Regions from separate parts of the Arthrobacter paludis genome, predicted to be linked through region 4. Evidence: riboswitches for the same ligand, from Rfam matches in the RefSeq annotation. Region 4 holds a riboswitch; each other region holds the start of a gene.
What was found. A riboswitch is a leader RNA that binds a small molecule or an ion and turns the genes downstream of it on or off. The one in region 4 is predicted to bind thiamine pyrophosphate.
Positions count from the first base shown of each region.

Region 1: it holds a riboswitch for thiamine pyrophosphate, as region 4 does, so the genes downstream of both, AC1Q5D_RS00570 (ECF transporter S component) here and AC1Q5D_RS06055 (3-oxoacyl-ACP reductase) in region 4, are expected to answer to the same signal.
Region 2: it holds a riboswitch for thiamine pyrophosphate, as region 4 does, so the genes downstream of both, thiC (phosphomethylpyrimidine synthase ThiC) here and AC1Q5D_RS06055 (3-oxoacyl-ACP reductase) in region 4, are expected to answer to the same signal.
Region 3: it holds a riboswitch for thiamine pyrophosphate, as region 4 does, so the genes downstream of both, thiM (hydroxyethylthiazole kinase) here and AC1Q5D_RS06055 (3-oxoacyl-ACP reductase) in region 4, are expected to answer to the same signal.

Region 1 covers NZ_JBXAEW010000001.1:106,222-110,411, reverse strand. The annotation lists gene AC1Q5D_RS00595 (Na+/H+ antiporter subunit D) at 1-549, shown strand, start outside; gene AC1Q5D_RS00590 (Na+/H+ antiporter subunit E) at 546-1,166, shown strand; gene AC1Q5D_RS00585 (MrpF/PhaF family protein) at 1,169-1,429, shown strand; gene mnhG (monovalent cation/H(+) antiporter subunit G) at 1,430-1,942, shown strand; gene AC1Q5D_RS00575 (DUF4235 domain-containing protein) at 1,939-2,208, opposite strand; TPP riboswitch at 2,279-2,402, shown strand; gene AC1Q5D_RS00570 (ECF transporter S component) at 2,453-3,073, shown strand; gene AC1Q5D_RS00565 (ABC transporter ATP-binding protein) at 3,070-4,190, shown strand, end outside.
Region 2 covers NZ_JBXAEW010000009.1:113,257-117,446, reverse strand. The annotation lists gene AC1Q5D_RS09410 (PucR family transcriptional regulator) at 1-456, shown strand, start outside; gene thiC (phosphomethylpyrimidine synthase ThiC) at 508-2,232, opposite strand; TPP riboswitch at 2,229-2,338, opposite strand; gene AC1Q5D_RS09400 (D-alanyl-D-alanine carboxypeptidase family protein) at 2,385-3,290, opposite strand; gene AC1Q5D_RS09395 (hypothetical protein) at 3,467-4,090, shown strand.
Region 3 covers NZ_JBXAEW010000019.1:30,545-34,734, forward strand. The annotation lists gene pgm (phosphoglucomutase (alpha-D-glucose-1,6-bisphosphate-dependent)) at 1-1,397, shown strand, start outside; gene AC1Q5D_RS15055 (NAD(P)H-dependent oxidoreductase) at 1,511-2,080, opposite strand; TPP riboswitch at 2,197-2,294, shown strand; gene thiM (hydroxyethylthiazole kinase) at 2,286-3,101, shown strand; gene thiE (thiamine phosphate synthase) at 3,098-3,787, shown strand; gene thiD (bifunctional hydroxymethylpyrimidine kinase/phosphomethylpyrimidine kinase) at 3,784-4,190, shown strand, end outside.
Region 4 covers NZ_JBXAEW010000005.1:147,160-151,349, forward strand. The annotation lists gene AC1Q5D_RS06045 (MFS transporter) at 1-575, shown strand, start outside; gene AC1Q5D_RS06050 (PLP-dependent cysteine synthase family protein) at 702-1,826, shown strand; TPP riboswitch at 1,892-1,983, shown strand; gene AC1Q5D_RS06055 (3-oxoacyl-ACP reductase) at 2,034-2,798, shown strand; gene AC1Q5D_RS06060 (LLM class flavin-dependent oxidoreductase) at 2,803-4,119, shown strand.

The DNA of each region.
Region 1 (4,190 bases), on a different contig from region 4:
GACGTCGACCGCCTGGGCGCCCTGGCCCGCCTGTCCCCGGTCCTGGCCGTCCTGTACTTCGTCCCGGCCATGAACCTGGGCGGGATCCCGCCGTTCTCCGGCTTCCTGGGCAAGCTCGGGCTGCTGCAGGGCGGCATCGAGCTCGGCACGCCCCTGGCCTGGGTGCTGCTGGCCGGGTCGCTGGCCACGTCGCTGCTCACGCTGCTCGCCGTCGCCCGCGTCTGGAACCGCGCGTTCTGGCGCAAGGCCGAGGACGCGGAGGACCCCGACCCGCTGCTGCTGGTCGCGGCGTCCGACGGCGGCCGCGTCACCACGTACGAGCACGTCGCCAACTTCCCGGCCAGCCGCTTCAGCGACCGCGGCGACACGGCGGTGCTCCCGCGCACGATGGTGCTGGCCACCGGGGCCCTGGTCGTGCTCGGGGTGGCCCTGACGTTCTTCGCGGGCCCGCTGTTCCAACTCAGCGACCAGGCGGCGGTCGCCATGCTCGAACGCGCCCCGTACATCGAGTCCGTCCTCGGCACCGCGGCGAGGGGAGGCACGCCATGAGCCCCGCCCGCGCCTCCGGCATCGGCACCGGGGCAACCGGCGCCGAGGGGCACCGCCGGCGCCGCCGCCCCCGCCTGGTCGTCGAACTCCCGCTGCTCGTCTGGATGACCCTGCTCTGGGGGGCCGCGTGGATGGACTTCTCCGCCGGCAACCTGCTCTTCGGCCTGCTGCTCTCCCTGGGAATCGTGTCCGTGTTCCGCCTGCCGCCCGTGGAGTTGGGCGGCCGGTTCAACCCGGCCCGGGCCGTGGTGTTCGCCCTGCGGTTCGTGTGGGACGTCGCGGTCGCGAGCTTCGTCGTCCTGGGCGTCGCCGTGTTCAAGGGCCCGCGCGTGCGCAACGCCGTCGTCGGGGTGCAGCTGCGCAGCCGGGAGGACCTGATGACCACCGTGCTGGGCCACGTGCTCACGCTCATCCCGGGCTCGTTCGTCGTCGAGGTGGACCGGCCGCACGCCACGCTCTACCTGCACGTCCTCAACGTGGAGACGCCCGCGGACGCCGAGCACTTCCGCCAGACCGTCCGCGACACGGAGGCCCGGCTCATCGAGGTCATGGGAACCCCCCGGGAGCTCGCGGAATTGCGGGCCGAACGGACCCCGACGAAGGAGGGAACCCCGTGATCATGACCGTCGCCGCCTGGACCGCAGGCGTCCTGCTGGCACTCGCGCTGCTGTTTGCCATCGTGCGCGTGTGGCGGGGGCCGTCGATCCTCGAGCGCGTGCTGGCCGTCGACGTGATCCTCGCGATCGTCATCGCCGCCCTGTGCGTCGACATGGCGGTCTCGGGACACCTGAACCACCTGGCGTTCGTCATTGTCGCCGCGGGCACGGCGTTCATCGGCTCGGTCACCGTCTCCCGCTACGTCACGGACCGGAGGCAGTAGATGGACGCCACGACCCTCGACAGCTTCCTCGACGACGCCGCCGCCGCCTGCCTGGTCGTCGGGGCGCTCATGAACGCGGCCGCCGGCATCGGCCTCCTGCGCTTCCCCGACCTGCTCTCGCGCATGCACGCCGCGACGAAACCGCAGGTGCTGGGGCTCCTGCTCCTCCTGGCCGCGGTCGCCCTGCAGAACCGTTCCCTGGCCGCGGTGCCCGCGCTGCTCGTGGTGTGGCTGCTGCAGCTGCTGACGTCGCCGGTCAGCGCGCACATGGTCGGGCGGGCCGGCTACCGGACCAAGCACCTCAAGCCGGAGACGCTCGTCGTGGACGACCTCGCCGAGGTCGTCGCCCGGGCCCAGGACGGGGGCGACGGGCACGGTCCGCCAGTGGCCCACGACGGGGCCGCGCACGACGGCCAGTCGCCGGCGGGCGCCGACGCCGCGGCCGCACACGGCGGGACGGAGCAGGCGAAGCGGCGGGTCGCGGACCCGCACCGCCCAGACGCGGGGAGCTAGACCTCGTCCATCGAGGCCATGTAGCGGGCGACGCCGCGCTGGGCTGCCCGGTTGCCGAGCACGCGCACGACGGCGCCGACGATCGCCGACACCGTCGCGAAGGCCACCGTCTGCCGCACGGACGCCTCCGCGAGCGTGTCCAGGTCCGCCGCCTTGGGCGGCTTCTTCCCCGTGATCCCGGTCCACAGGAAGTCCAGGGACTTCGCGGCGGCCACGCCAAGGCCGATCGAGACGAGCGATCCGATGAGCTTCAAGACGGGGTTCACGAAAGGGTCCTCTTCCCTCGGGGGCGCTGTCCCGCCCAGCATAACGGCTGGGGTAGAATGTGCGGACCGTAACCAACGACAGGGGAGCGTCGCGGACCCGCAGGGCCCGCAGGAACGCTGAGAGTGCGCACCGGCGCAGACCCTCGAACCTGATCCGGCTAGTACCGGCGATAGGGAGTCGAGTTCTCGGGGCGGCCGCCACCGTGCGCGCACCGCCTCCCCCTCCTTGCACAAGGAGGAAACCATGGCCACCACCACCGCAACGCCCGCCCGCCGCTCGTGGCGCGTCGTCGACATCGTCGTCGGCGCCCTGCTCGCCGTCGCCGGCGGCGTCCTGTTCTGGGTCTGGTCGAACGGCGTCTACCCGCCGCTGTCCGTCGGCCTCACCGCCGCCTACGCCCCCCTGGCCGGGCTGCTGTCCGGCGGCTGGGTCCTGCCCGCAGTCCTGGGCGGCCTGGTGATCCGCAAGCCGGGCGCCGCCCTGTTCGTGGAGACGGTCGCCGCGACCGGGGAGCTGCTCATGGGCTCGCCGTACGGGACCACCGTCCTGGTGTCCGGCATCGTGCAGGGCCTGGGCGCGGAGCTGGTCATCGCCGCGTTCCGCTACCGCCGCTTCACGCTGCCCGTCGCCCTGCTGGCCGGCACCGGGGCGGGCCTGGCCATGGGCCTGAACGACTGCTTCTCCCCGTGGGGCTGGAACATCGCGTACGGGCTCGGCGACAAGTTCGCCTACATGGCCTGCACGTCCTTGTCCGGCGCCGTGATCGCCGGCCTGCTGTCGTGGATCGCGACCCGCGGGCTGTCGCGGACCGGGGCGCTGTCCGCGTTCGCGTCGCGCCGCGCCGCCTCCGAGCCCGTCCTCTGAGCGTGGGCGCCGCGCACGCGGCGACGGCCGGGCGCGTCCGCCCCGCCGGGATCGCCGCCGAGGGATGGGGCTGGCGCCACGCGGGCCGGCCGGACCCCGCCGTCGCGGGCCTGGACCTGCGCATTGAACCGGGGGAGAAGGTGTTGCTGATCGGCCCGTCCGGGGCGGGGAAGTCGACGCTGCTGCACGCCCTGGCGGGCGTGTTGGGGGACGACGGCGAGGCCGAGGAAACCGGCAGCCTGCGGATCGACGGGGGACACCCCCGCGCCGAACGCGGCCGCGCGGGCCTCATGCAGCAGGACCCGGAGACCCAGGTCGTCCTCGGGCGCGTGGGCGACGACGTCGCCTTCGGGGCCGAGAACCTCGCCGTGCCGCCGGCCCGGATCTGGGACCGCGTCCGCGCCGCCCTGGCGGCCGTCGGCCTCGGCCACCTGCCCCTGGACCACCCGTCGTCGGCCCTGTCCGGGGGGCAGAAGCAGCGGCTCGCCCTGGCCGGCATCCTGGCCATGCGCCCGGGGCTGATCCTGCTCGACGAGCCGACGGCCAACCTCGACCCCGCCGGCGTGCTGGAGGTCCGCGACGCCGTCGTGCGCACGGCCGAGGAGACCGGGGCGACGCTGCTGGTCGTGGAGCACCGGGTCGCCGTGTGGCAGGACGCCGTCGACCGCGTCGTCGTCCTCGCGCCCGGCGGGGCCGGACACCCGGGCGGTGTCCTGGCCGACGGCCCGCCCGGGGCCGTGCTCGGCCGGAACGGGGCGTCCCTGGCCGCGGCCGGGGTCTGGGTGCCCGGGCACGCGCCCGCCGTCCGCCCGCGCTCGACCGCGGGGACCGGGCCCGCGCTGCTGGCCGCCCGGGACCTGGCCGTGGCGCGCGGACGCGGTACGCGCCGCCGGCCCGCCGTTCCCGCGGCCGCCGGCCTGGCCGCGGACGTCCCCGCGGGCGGGGCGCTGGCCGTCACCGGCCCGAATGGGGCGGGCAAGTCGACGTTCGCGCTGACGCTGGCCGGCCTCCTGGAGCCCCTCGCCGGGACCGTCGAGGCGGCGGACGCCCTGCGCCGGCCGGTGCCCGGAGACCGCGGGCGGGCCTCCCGCGCCGTCGGGCCCCACCCGCACCGCTG
Region 2 (4,190 bases), on a different contig from region 4:
GCGCGGGCCGAGCTCGCCCGCGCCCTGGAGGGGCGGCGCGCGGTGGTCGGCCCCGGGGTCGGCTGGGAGCGGACCGCGGACTCGCTGCGGTTGGCCGTCCTGGCCGCGTCGCTCACGCCGCCCGGGGACGGGCCGGACGAGTCGCCGTTGTGGGCGTCGGACCACCTGGCGGCCCTGGTGCTGGGGGCGGAGCCGACGGCGGTGGCCGAGCTGGCCGCGCGCCGGCTGGCCCCGCTGGAGGACCTGCGGCCGGCCCAGCGCGAGCGGCTCGCGGAGACGCTGCTCTCGTGGCTGCGGCACTGGGGGCAGCGGGCGCCGGTCGCGCAGGAGCTGGGCATCCACGCGCAGACGGTCGGCTACCGGCTCACCCAGCTGCGCGAGCTGTTCGGGGACGCGCTGGAGGACCCGCAGGCGCGGTTCGAGCTGGAGCTCGCGCTGCGGGCCGGGCGCGCGTAGCGGCCCGCGGCCGGCGCGGGGCGCGCCGGCCGCAGGCCCCGTCCGGTTCGGTCAGACGACCGTCGGCGCGGGCAGGTAGACCTTGCCGCCGGCCGCCCGGAACTCGGCGGCCTTGTCCCGCATGCCGGCGATCGCCTCCTGCTCCGCGGCCCCGCCGAACTGGTCCCGGATGTCCTGGGAGATGCGCATCGAGCAGAACTTCGGGCCGCACATCGAGCAGAAGTGCGCGGTCTTGGCGGGTTCGGCGGGCAGCGTCTCGTCGTGGAACGCCTCGGCCGTCTCCGGGTCCAGCGACAGCGCGAACTGGTCGCGCCAGCGGAACTCGAAGCGCGCCTTGGACAGGGCGTCATCCCGGGCCGTCGCGCCCGGGTGCCCCTTGGCGACGTCGGCGGCGTGCGCGGCGATCTTGTACGTGATGACGCCGGTCTTCACGTCGTCCTTGTTCGGCAGGCCGAGGTGCTCCTTCGGCGTGACGTAGCAGAGCATGGCGGTGCCGTACCGGGCGATCTCCGTGGCGCCGATCGCGGACGTGATGTGGTCGTAGCCCGGGGCGACGTCGGTGACGAGGGGGCCGAGCGTGTAGAAGGGCGCCCCCTTGCACAGCTCCTGCTGCCGCTCGACGTTCTCCCGGACCAGGTGCAGGGGGATGTGGCCGGGCCCCTCCACCATGACCTGGACGTCGTGGGCCCAGGCCCGCTCGGTGAGCTCGGCGAGCGTGTCCAGTTCCGCGAACTGGGCGGCGTCGTTGGCGTCCGCGATCGAGCCGGGCCGCAGCCCGTCGCCGAGGGAGAACGCGACGTCGTAGCGGGCGAAGATCTCGCACAGCTCGTCGAAGTGCGTGTAGAGGAAGTTCTCCCGGTGGTGCGCCAGGCACCACCCGGCCATGATCGAGCCGCCCCGGGAGACGATGCCCGTGACCCGGTCCGCCGTGAGCGGCACGTAGCGCAGGAGCACCCCGGCGTGGATGGTCATGTAGTCCACGCCCTGTTCGCACTGCTCGATCACCGTGTCGCGGAAGATCTCCCAGGTCAGCGCGTTGGCCTCGCCGTTGACCTTCTCGAGGGCCTGGTAGATGGGCACGGTCCCGATCGGCACCGGGGAGTTGCGGATGATCCACTCGCGGGTGGTGTGGATGTCGTCGCCCGTCGACAGGTCCATGACGGTGTCGGCGCCCCACCGCGTGGCCCACTGCATCTTGTCCACCTCCTCGGCGATGGAGCTGGTGACCGCGGAGTTGCCGATGTTGGCGTTGATCTTGACGAGGAACGCCTTGCCGATGACCATCGGCTCGGACTCCGGGTGGTTGACGTTCACCGGGATGATGGCCCGGCCGGCGGCGACCTCGGAGCGGACCAGCTCGGGGTCGCAGTTCTCCCGCAGCGCCGCGAAGCGCATCTCCTCGGTCACGACCCCGGCCCGCGCGTAGTGCATCTGGGTCGCGGTCCGGCCCGCGCGGGAGCGCAGCGGCACCGGGCGTTCGCCCTTCCATTCCTCGGACGCCTGGCCGCGCCGGAGCGCCGAGCGGCCGTCGTCGAGCAGGTTGCGCTCCCGTCCCCGGTACTCCTCGACGTCGCCGCGGCCCTCGATCCAGTCCCGCCGCAGGGGCGGCAGGCCGACGGTCGGGTCGCTGCCCGGACCCTCCGTCCGGTAGACCCGCAGCGGGGGGTTCGGCGCGCCGCCGGGGCTGTCGCCCAGGCGGATCTCCGTGACGGGGACGCGGAGGCCGTGCTCCGGGTCGTGGGCGTGCGCGATGGCGTGCTGAGCGGATGTGCTCATGATGGGGTTCCTCTTCCTTCGCCGGCATGACCCGGGCAGGTTCGACGGTCGCAGGCTGCATCAGCCCGATCTCAGCCCCTGCAGTGGGGCTCCCGTGTGGACGCCATCGACCCTAGCATCCCGTGACACCCGTCACGGGATGGCCGGCCGGGCTACGCCGGCGGCTTCCCCGACAGCGCCGTCCAGGGCACCCAGCCGACCATCGTCCCGTAGCGGACTTGGTGCCAGCCGCGGGCGACCTTGCCGGTGGCCAGCGTCCGGTGCCCCCGGGGCACGATCGTCACCAGCCGGTACTGCGTCCCCGGCCACGCGCGCACGGTGGCGTCGACGGTCGCGTAGCGGGTCGCCGGGGTCGGCTCGGCGCCCCCGTAGTGGTGCTCGAGCGTGGGCGTGCGCTGCGCCTTCATGGCCTTGGCGATCGTGGTGCCCACGTACCGGTAGTGCCACGGCTCGTACCGGTACCCGGTGACGGGGGCCTGCCCGTCCGGGTAGCGCAGGATGAAGCCGTAGTTGTGGGCGTTGTACCGCATCCACGACACGACCCCGGCCGGGGTGGCCACGTCGATTGCCAGCCCGGTCTGGTGCTCGGAGGTCCCCGGCTGCGCGGAGACGGTGTTGGTGTAGACGTGGCCCCAGCGCTCGACGTAGCTCGTGTAGAGGTTCTGCTGGTACGTGTACGAGCGGTACGACGACGTGATCCGCAGCCCCACCCCGTCCCGCTGCGCGGCCGCGGCCATGAGCCGGAACGCGTACGCGGCCTGGGGCTGGAGCTGGTGGCTGCCCTGCGCGGTGCGCAGCGCCGGCGCGAACCGCACCGGGACCAGCGGGTGCTGGCGGTTCACGAGCACGCCGGGCTGGCTGGGGTCCCGCTCCACGGCCGCGGCCGTGGTGGTGGTCGTGGCGGGGACGACGGCGGCGGCCTGGAGGCCGGACGCGGTGGACGACGGCGGCGCCGCCGCGGCCGGAAGCGTGCCGGCGGTGAGGGCGAGGCCCAGGGCGGCGGCGGCCAGGAGGGTCGCCGGGCGCCTGCGCGCGGGCGTGGGGCGGGGGAAGCGCATGCGTCCATCGTCCCTTATCCGGTCCCACATGGGAACCGGCCCTGCGGATGTCCTTGCATGACCGTGCGCATGTCGTGCGCGTCCGTGGCCGTACTCTTGTCCTTGACACAAAACCGTCCGGACGCCGGGCGGGATTCGGCGGCCCGGCGTGCCGGGCCCGGGAGGAAGGCACCTTCGTGGGGGCAAACAACCAGTCGCACCGGCGGGTCGCAGCAGCCACCGGCGTGGCGATCGCCGCGATGATCGGCCTGTCGGCGTGCGGCGGCGCCGCGGAGGACCCGGCGGCCTCCGAGTTGGCCGCATCCTCGGCCCCGGCCGCCCCGTCGGCATCGGCGAGCGCGTCGGCCAGCATCGAGCCCGTGCCGACGGACACCGCCCGCGCCGAGAGCCCCTCCCTGGAGTCCGTGCCGCCCGAGGAGTCCCCGGCGGCGACGGCCCCGGCGTCGTCGGCCGCGCCGTCGTCGCCCAAGGCCCCGTCCGCGTCCCGCACGCCCAAGGTCGGCGAGCCCGAGCCGGTGGCCGCGGCGTTCGCCGAGGCCTACGCGAACGCCGAGGTCGGCAAGGAGGCCTGGCTCAAGGCGATGGCCCCGCACGCGAGCGAGGAGTTCCTCTCCGGGTTCTCCGGCACCAACGAGCAGTACCTGGTGGACCGCGAGGTCGAGCGCGTCGAGGCCGGGGACGGCGGCAGCGCCGACACCCGGCAGTTCACGATCCACTTCTCCGACGGGACGGCCGAGACCATCGAGCTCTCCCCCGCGCACGACGCCGACGGCGGCTGGCTGGTCACCGCGTTCGCGTAGGCGGGACGTCTGCGGCCGCGGGGGTCCCTCCTCCCGCCGCCGGGCACGGCCGCACCGTGGCCACACCGGGCCGGCAGCCGCACACCCCCGCCGCCGATGC
Region 3 (4,190 bases), on a different contig from region 4:
TGGGCAAGGACACGCACGCCCTGTCCGACCCGGCGCACGACACCGCACTGGAGGTGCTGGCCGGCAACGGCGTGCGGGTGCTCGTCGACGCGCGCAACGCGTGGACCCCGACGCCCGCGCTCTCCCACGCGATCCTCGCGCACAACCGCGGCGGGGCCGCGGACCGGGCGGACGGCATCGTCGTGACGCCGTCCCACAACCCGCCCGCCGACGGCGGCTTCAAGTACAACCCGCCCCACGGGGGACCGGCGGACTCCGACGCGACCGGGTGGATCGCCGCGCGCGCCAACGAGCTCCTCGAGCGGAATCTGGACGGCGTCCGCCGCGCACCGCTGGACAGGGCCCGCGCGGCCGAGACGACCGGGACGTACGACTTCCTGGCCGCCTACGTCGACGACCTGCCCTCCGTCCTGGACCTGGACGCCATCCGCTCGGCCGGCGTGCGCATCGGGGCGGACCCGATGGGCGGGGCCTCGGTCGACTACTGGGCGGCGATCGCGGAGCGGCACCGGCTGGACCTGACGGTCGTGAACCCGCGCGTGGACCCCCGCTGGTCCTTCATGACCCTGGATTGGGACGGGAAGATCCGCATGGACTGCTCCTCCCCCGCCGCCATGGCCTCGCTGGTCGCCCAGCGCGAGGCTTTCGACATCGCCACCGGCAACGACGCGGACGCCGACCGCCACGGGATTGTCACCCCGGACGCCGGGCTGATGAACCCGAACCACTACCTCGCCGTCGCGATCGACTACCTGTACCGCCACCGCGACGGCTGGCCGGCCGCGGCCGGCGTCGGCAAGACGCTGGTGAGCTCGTCGATGATCGACCGGGTGGCCGCGTCGCTGGGCCGGACCCTCGTCGAGGTCCCGGTCGGCTTCAAGTGGTTCGTCCCCGGCCTGCTCGACGGGACCGGCGTGTTCGGGGGCGAGGAGTCCGCCGGCGCGAGCTTCGTCCGCCGGGACGGCACCCCGTGGACGACGGACAAGGACGGGATCCTGCTGGCGCTGTTGGCCTCGGAGATCCAGGCCGTCACGGGCCGCTCCCCCAGCCGCCGCTACGCCGAGCTGGCGGACGAGTTCGGAGCGCCGGCCTACGCGCGCATCGACGCGCCGGCGACCCGGGAGCAGAAGGCCGCCCTCGGCCGGCTTTCGGCCACGGACGTCACCGCCACGGAGCTCGCCGGGGAACCGATCACGGCCAAGCTCACGGCGGCGCCCGGCAACGGCGCCCCGATCGGCGGGCTGAAGGTCACCACCGACAGCGCGTGGTTCGCCGCCCGGCCCTCCGGGACCGAGGACGTCTACAAGATCTACGCGGAGTCCTTCCGCGGGCCGGAGCACCTGGGCCTCGTGCAGCAGGAGGCCAAGCGGCTCGTGGACACGGTGATCGGCGGCTAGGGCCCGACCGGGGGGCCGAAACGACCGCCGCGGCGGACGCCGGCCCCCGATACGCGGGAAGGGCCCCCGAACGGGAGGGCCCTTCCTGCTGAGCGCGCCGGAGGCGGCGCGTGCTAGTTCAGCTCGGCGCCGACCGGCTGCGCCGCGGACGCGAGGCCGGCGAGCACGCCCGCGACCTGGCCCACGACCTCGGAGTCGTCCTTCGGGTGGGTCTCGGCGAAGCGCACGAGCGAGCCCGGGATGGACAGCTTGACGTCCTCGAGGACCTTCGCGCCGGCGATGCCGACGGCCTTGCGGGCCTCGTCCTGGGCCCAGACGCCGCCGTACTGCCCGAACGCCGTGCCGATCACCGCGGCCGGCTTGCCGGAGACGGCGCCGGCGCCGAAGGGGCGGGACAGCCAGTCGATCGCGTTCTTCAGCACGGCCGGCATGGTGCCGTTGTACTCCGGGGAGACCAGCAGCAGGGCGTCGGCCTCGGCCGCGGCGGCGCGCAGCTCGGCGGCGGCGGCCGGAACCTGGCCCTCGACGTCGATGTCCTCGTTATAGAACGGCAGGTTCTCGATGCCCTCGTAGACGGTCACGGCGACGCCCTCGGGGGCGTTGGCGGCCGTGGCCTCGGCGAGCTGGCGATTGGTGGAGCCGGCGCGGAGGGAACCGACGAGGGTCAGGACGGTGGTGGCCAAGTGCGTCTCCTGGAAGTTCGGGGTTGATGTGTCAATGATCCCAACGGGAGGCGCCGCCGAACGATTCCCGCCGCGGCCCGTGATCTGCGCCACTTGCCGCATCGGGTAGGCTCGAGGGCACCGACACGGGGTGTCCCTGCGCGCAGGGACTGAGATGAGACCCGGAGAACCTGATCTAGCTAGCACTAGCGGAGGGATGTCGCGCATGGATTCCTTGGCGCCCCCACACCCGACCCCCGCACTGGCCGGGGAGGCCCTGGCGCGGCTGCGCGCCACGACCCCCCTGGTCCAGTGCCTGACCAATTCCGTCGTCGTGAACTTCACGGCGAACGTCCTGCTCGCGGCCGGGGCCGCGCCGGCGATGGTGGACGTCGCGGGCGAGGCGGGCGAGTTCGCCGGCCTCGCCTCGGCCGTCCTCGTGAACCTGGGGACCCCCGCCGACGGCCAGCGCGCCGCGATGTCCGAGGCCGTCCGCGCGGCCCACGCGGCCGGGACGCCGTGGGTCCTGGATCCCGTCGCGGCCGGCGCGGTCGGACTGCGCACCCGGTTCGCCCGCGAGCTGCTCGGCTGCGGCCCCGCCGTCGTGCGCGGCAACGCCTCCGAGATCCTGGCCCTCTCCGGCGCGGGCGCGGGAGGCCGGGGTGTGGACGCGACGGACGCGGTGGACGCCGCGGCCGACGCCGCCGCCGGCCTCGCCCGGACCACGGGCGCCGTCGTCGCCGTCTCCGGACCCACGGACCTCGTCACCGACGGCACGCGCGCCGCGCGCGTCGGCGGCGGGACCGAACTCCTCACGCGCGTCACGGGTGGCGGGTGCGCCCTCGGGGCCCTCGTGGCCGCGTTCACGGCGGCCGCCGGCGATCCGTTCGCGGGCACCGTCGCCGCGCACTCCTTCTACTCCGTGGCCGCCGAGGCGGCCGCGGCGACCGCGGACGGCCCCGGCAGCTTCGCCGTCGCGCTCCTCGACACCCTCGCCTCCACCACCCCGGAGGACCTCACCGACAAGGCGGACCTGGCATGACGCAGCACTTCACCCACACCCGGTTCGACCTCGGCACCTACGTCGTGGTCGACTCCAACAGCACGGCCGGGCGGCCCCTGGCCGACGTCGCCGTGGCGGCGGTCGACGGCGGCGCCACCATGGTCCAGCTGCGCTGCAAGGACCTGTCCGCCCGGGACTTCCTGGCGGCCACCATGGAATCGGCCCGCCGGATCGCCGGCCGGGCCGCCCTGCTGGTGAACGACCGGGTCGACGTCTACCTCGCGGCCCGGGCCGCGGGCGCCGCCGTCGACGGCGTCCACATCGGCCAGACGGACCTGCCCGCGGACGCCGTGCGCGCCCTGGTCGGCCCGGACGCCATCCTGGGCCTCAGCTCCAGCAAGCTGCCCCAGCTCGAGGCCCTGGCCGCCCTCCCGGCGGACACCGTGTCCTACCTGGGCAGCGGCGCCGTCCGGCCCACCCCGACGAAGAAGGACCACCCGGAGCCGCTCGGGTTCGACGGGCTGGCCCGGTTCGTGGCCGCCGCCCCGCTGCCGTGCGTCGCCATCGGCGGCCTCGGCGCCGGCGACGCCGCCGACGTCGCGGCCGCGGGCGCCGCGGGCCTCGCGGTCGTGCGGGCGGTGTGCGCCGCCGAGGACCCCGCCGCGGCCGCCAGCGCGCTGCGCGCCGAATGGATTGCCGCCGCGTCCCCGGTGACCGCCCCGTGAGCGCGCGCGTCCCCAACGTCCTGTCCATCGCCGGCTCCGACCCCTCGGGCGGCGCCGGGATCCAGGCCGACCTGAAGTCCATCGCCGCGTGCGGCGGCTACGGCATGGCCGCCGTCACCGCCCTGACGGCCCAGAACACCCGCCACGTCGCCGGCGTCCACGTCCCGCCGGCCGGGTTCCTCACCGAGCAGCTGGAGACCCTGGCCGCGGACGTCCGGATCGACGCCGTGAAGATCGGGATGCTGGCGACGGAGGAGGTGGCCGACGCGGTCGGCGCGTGGCTGCGCGGGCTGCCGCAGCCGCGCCCCGCCGTCGTGCTGGACCCCGTCCTCGTCGCGACCAGCGGCGACCGTCTCCTCGCCGCGGACGCCGAGCGCGCCGTCGTCGCGCTCCTGCCGCTGGC
Region 4 (4,190 bases):
TGGCCTACATCACCATGAGCTACCTGGTGAACTACGGGTCCAATATCGTAGGCATCGACCGAATGGGGACCCTGTTGGGTGTATTCATCGCCGCCGTGATCGCCACGGTCCTCTACCCGGTGTTCGGCGCACTCTCCGACATCTGGGGACGAAAGACGATGTACTTCACGGGCGCCGTCGCGATGCTCCTGAGCATCTGGCCCGCGTTCGCGCTCATCAACACGGGAACCGTGGCCGGCTTCATCGCTGCGGTAGTGCTGCTGTTCGGTCTGGCCATGCCGCCGGCGGCCGGCGTCACCGGGTCGCTGTTCTCGATGGTCTTCAGCCGCGAGGTCCGCTACACCGGCGCCTCCGTCGGGTACACGATCTCGCAGATCGCCGGGCCCGCCTTCGCCCCCACCATCGCGACGGCGCTGTTCGCGGCGTTCGGCACCTCCGACGCCGTGGTCGTCTACCTTCTGCTGGTCGGACTGGTCTCCGTCGTATCTGTGGCGATGCTGCCCGGCGGCTGGGGACGCCGCGAGGCAGCACACAACCTCGAGCGGCAGGAGGTCAGGGACACCGCACTGGTCTGACGGCGGACCAGCGGACGGCGGGGAACCCGGATTCCTGGTCCCCGCCGTCCGTTCTAGCTGGTGTCCCGGCGTCTGCCGTCATGCAAGACTCGTGGGACCCACGAGTCCCACTCCGAAAGGAACCGCATGACCGCCGCGCACCCCGGCCCCGCCGTCGCCCCCGAGGAGGACCTCGACCGGTACGACCCGGAGTACCGGCGGTGGCTCGCCGAGGCGGTCCAGAAGGTGCGGGCCGAGGCGAACCGGTCGGCGGACACGCACCTGCTGCGCGTGCCGCTGCCGGAGGCCTGGGGCGTCGGCCTGTACCTCAAGGACGAGTCGACGCACCCCACGGGCTCCCTGAAGCACCGGCTCGCCCGGTCCCTGTTCCTGCATGCGCTGTGCAACGGGTGGATCCGCCCCGGCCGGCCCGTCATCGAGGCCTCCAGCGGCTCCACCGCGGTGTCCGAGGCCTACTTCTCGCGGCTGATCGGGGTGCCGTTCGTCGCCGTCATGGCGCGCTCGACCAGCGCCCAGAAGGTCGACCTGATCCACTTCCACGGCGGGACCTGCCACTTCGTCGACAACGCCGACGAGGTCTACGACGCCGCGATCGGCCTGGCGCGGGAAACGGGCGGGCACTACATGGACCAGTTCACGTACGCGGAGCGGGCCACGGACTGGCGCGGGAACAACAACATCGCCGAGTCGATCTTCGAGCAGCTGGCCCTCGAGGAGCACCCCGAGCCGGAGTGGATCGTGGCCACCGCGGGAACCGGCGGCACCTCGGCGACGCTCTCCCGCTACGTCCGCTACACCGGCCGCGCCACGGGGATCTGCGTTGCCGACCCCGAGAACTCCGCGTTTTTCCATGGCTGGCGCGACGGCGACCCCACGGCGACCACGCCCGCGGGCTCGCGGATCGAGGGCATCGGCCGACAGCGCGTCGAGGCCAGCTTCATCGGCACCGGCATCGACCGGATGATGCGCGTGCCGGACGCGGCCTCGGTCGCGTCGGTCCTGTTCCTCGAGCGGCTCCTGGGCCGCCGCACCGGCGCCTCCACCGGCACCGGCCTCTGGGCCGCGCTGCGGATCGTCTCCGAGATGGTCGCCGCGGGCCGGCGGGGCAGCGTCGTCGCCCTGATCTGCGACCCCGGCGAGCGCTACGTCGACAAGTACTACTCGGCGGAGTGGCTGGCCGGCGAGGGCATCGACGTCGCTCCGTTCGGCCGGCGGCTGGACGCGTTCCTGGAGACCGGCCTGCTGGACTGACGCCGCCGTCGTCCACCCGGACCCTGCCGCTGGGACGCGCGCCACGTCTGCTACGGTAACCGGCAGGACTCGACACGGGGTGCCGGCAACGGCTGAGACAAGACCCGTCGAACCTGATCTCGATCATGCGAGCGAAGGGATGCCGAGCCGGCGCGGACTCGCGTCCGCCCCGCCACGCACCCTTCCCTACGAAGGGAAGGCACGAAGATGTCACTGCAGAAGCAGACCGTTCTGGTCACCGGGGCCGGCCGCGGGCTCGGGCGGGAGATCGCCCAGGCGTTCGCCCACGAGGGCGCCCGCGTCGTCGTCAACTACCGGCGCAGCGGGGAGGCCGCACGGGCGCTGGCGGCGGGCCTCGGCGCGGACCGCGCCGTCGCGCTCGAGGCCGACGTCACCGACCGCGAACAGGTCGACGCCCTCTTCCGCGCCGCGGAGGAGCACTTCAACTCCCCCGTCACGACGGTCGTGAACAACGCCCTGCCGGACTTCACGTTCAACGGGGACGCCCGCCCCAAGGCGGACGGGATCGGCTACCCCGAGTTCGCCGCGCAGCTGGAGGGCATCCTCGGCGGGGCGGTGAACACGATCCAGGCCGCGCTGCCCGGCCTGCGCGCGGCCGCCGGCGGCAGCGTCGTGAACATCGGCACCAACCTCTTCCAGAACCCGGTGGTCCCCTACCACGACTACACCGCGGCGAAGGCCGCCCTGCTGTCCCTGACCCGCACGTTCGCCGCGGACCTCGGCCCGGAGAACATCCGCGTCAACATGGTCTCCGGGGGCCTGCTGCGCACCACGGACGCCTCCGCGGCGACGCCCGACGAGGTGTTCGACCTGATCGCCGGCTCCACCCCCCTGCGGAGGGTGACGACGCCGGCCGAGTTCGCGTCCGCCGTCCTGTTCTTCGCGTCGGACTGGTCGCGCGCGGTCACCGGGCAGAACCTGGTGGTCGACGGCGGCCTCGTCATGGACTAGCCCCATGCGCACGCTGCACCTCAACGCCTTCCTGTACGGGGCCGGCCACCACTCGGCCGCGTGGCGCCACCCCGCCTCCTCCGCGGACCGCCTCGGCGACATCGCCTACTTCGAGGAGCTGGCCCGCACCGCCGAACGCGGCTGCCTCGACGCCGTGTTCTTCGCCGACGGGCACGCCGTGAATCCCCAGTACTCGGCCGGGACCACGTGGTTCCTCGAGCCGATCACGGCCCTGTCCGCGATGGCCCGCGCCACGGAGCGGATCGGGCTGGTCACCACGGTCTCGGCCAGCTTCTACACGCCGTTCCACGCCGCCCGGATGCTCGCGTCCCTGGACCACATCAGCGGCGGCCGGGCCGGGGCGAACATCGTCACCTCGATGTTCGACGCCGAGGCCCGCAACCACGGGATGGAGGCCCTGCCCGCCCACGCCGAGCGGTACGCGCGGGCCGCGGAGTTCATCGGGGCGCTCACCGCGCTCTGGGACTCCTGGGAGGAGGGCGGCCTCGCCGTCGACCGCTCCGGCGCCCGGTACCTGGACGCGGAGCGGATCCACCCGGTCGGCCACGCCGGGGAGCACTTCCGCGTCGAGGGGCCGCTGACGGTCCCGCGCTGCCCGCAGGGCCGGCCCGTCCTGTTCCAGGCCGGGGCGTCGGAGGCGGGCCGGGACCTGGCGGCCCGCCACGCCGAGGCCGTGTACTCGGTGGCGTGGGACCGCGAGGCGGCCCTGGAGTACGCGACCGACCTGCGGCGGCGCGTCGACGCCGCCGGGCGGGAGGCCGACGGCGTCGCCGTCCTGCCCGGGCTCGTCACGTATGTCGGGGCGACCCACGAGGAGGCCCTCGCGAAGAAGGCCGCGCTGGATGCCTACCTGGTCACTGAGCAGGCCCTCGCGCAGCTGGGCGTGTTCACCGGGCAGGACTACACGGGGCACGACCTCGACGCGCCAGTGGAGGACCTGCCGCCGATCGGGGAGTTCGCCGGGCCGCAGGGCCGGTACGCCACCGTCCAGCGGATCATCGCCACCCGGCGGCCGACGCTGCGCGAGCTGCTCGGCTACCTCGCCGCCGGTGGCGGGCACGCGACCATGGTCGGGACGCCCGAGTCCGTCGCCGACGAGATCCAGGCGTGGTTCGAGTCCGGCGCGTGCGACGGCTTCAACCTGATGTGCCCGGCGTATCCGGCCTCGCTCGAGGACTTCGTGGACCTCGTCGTCCCCGAGCTGCAACGGCGCGGACTGTTCAGGACGGAGTACCCGGGTGCGACGCTGCGGGACTCCCTCGGGCTGCCGGTTCCGCACGCCGCGCGCGCCGGCGTGTAGCGTTTCCCGAGGGGCTTTGCAGACTGGCGCGCCCCGCAGTCGTTGTCCGGGCGATGACGGCGGGGCGCGCC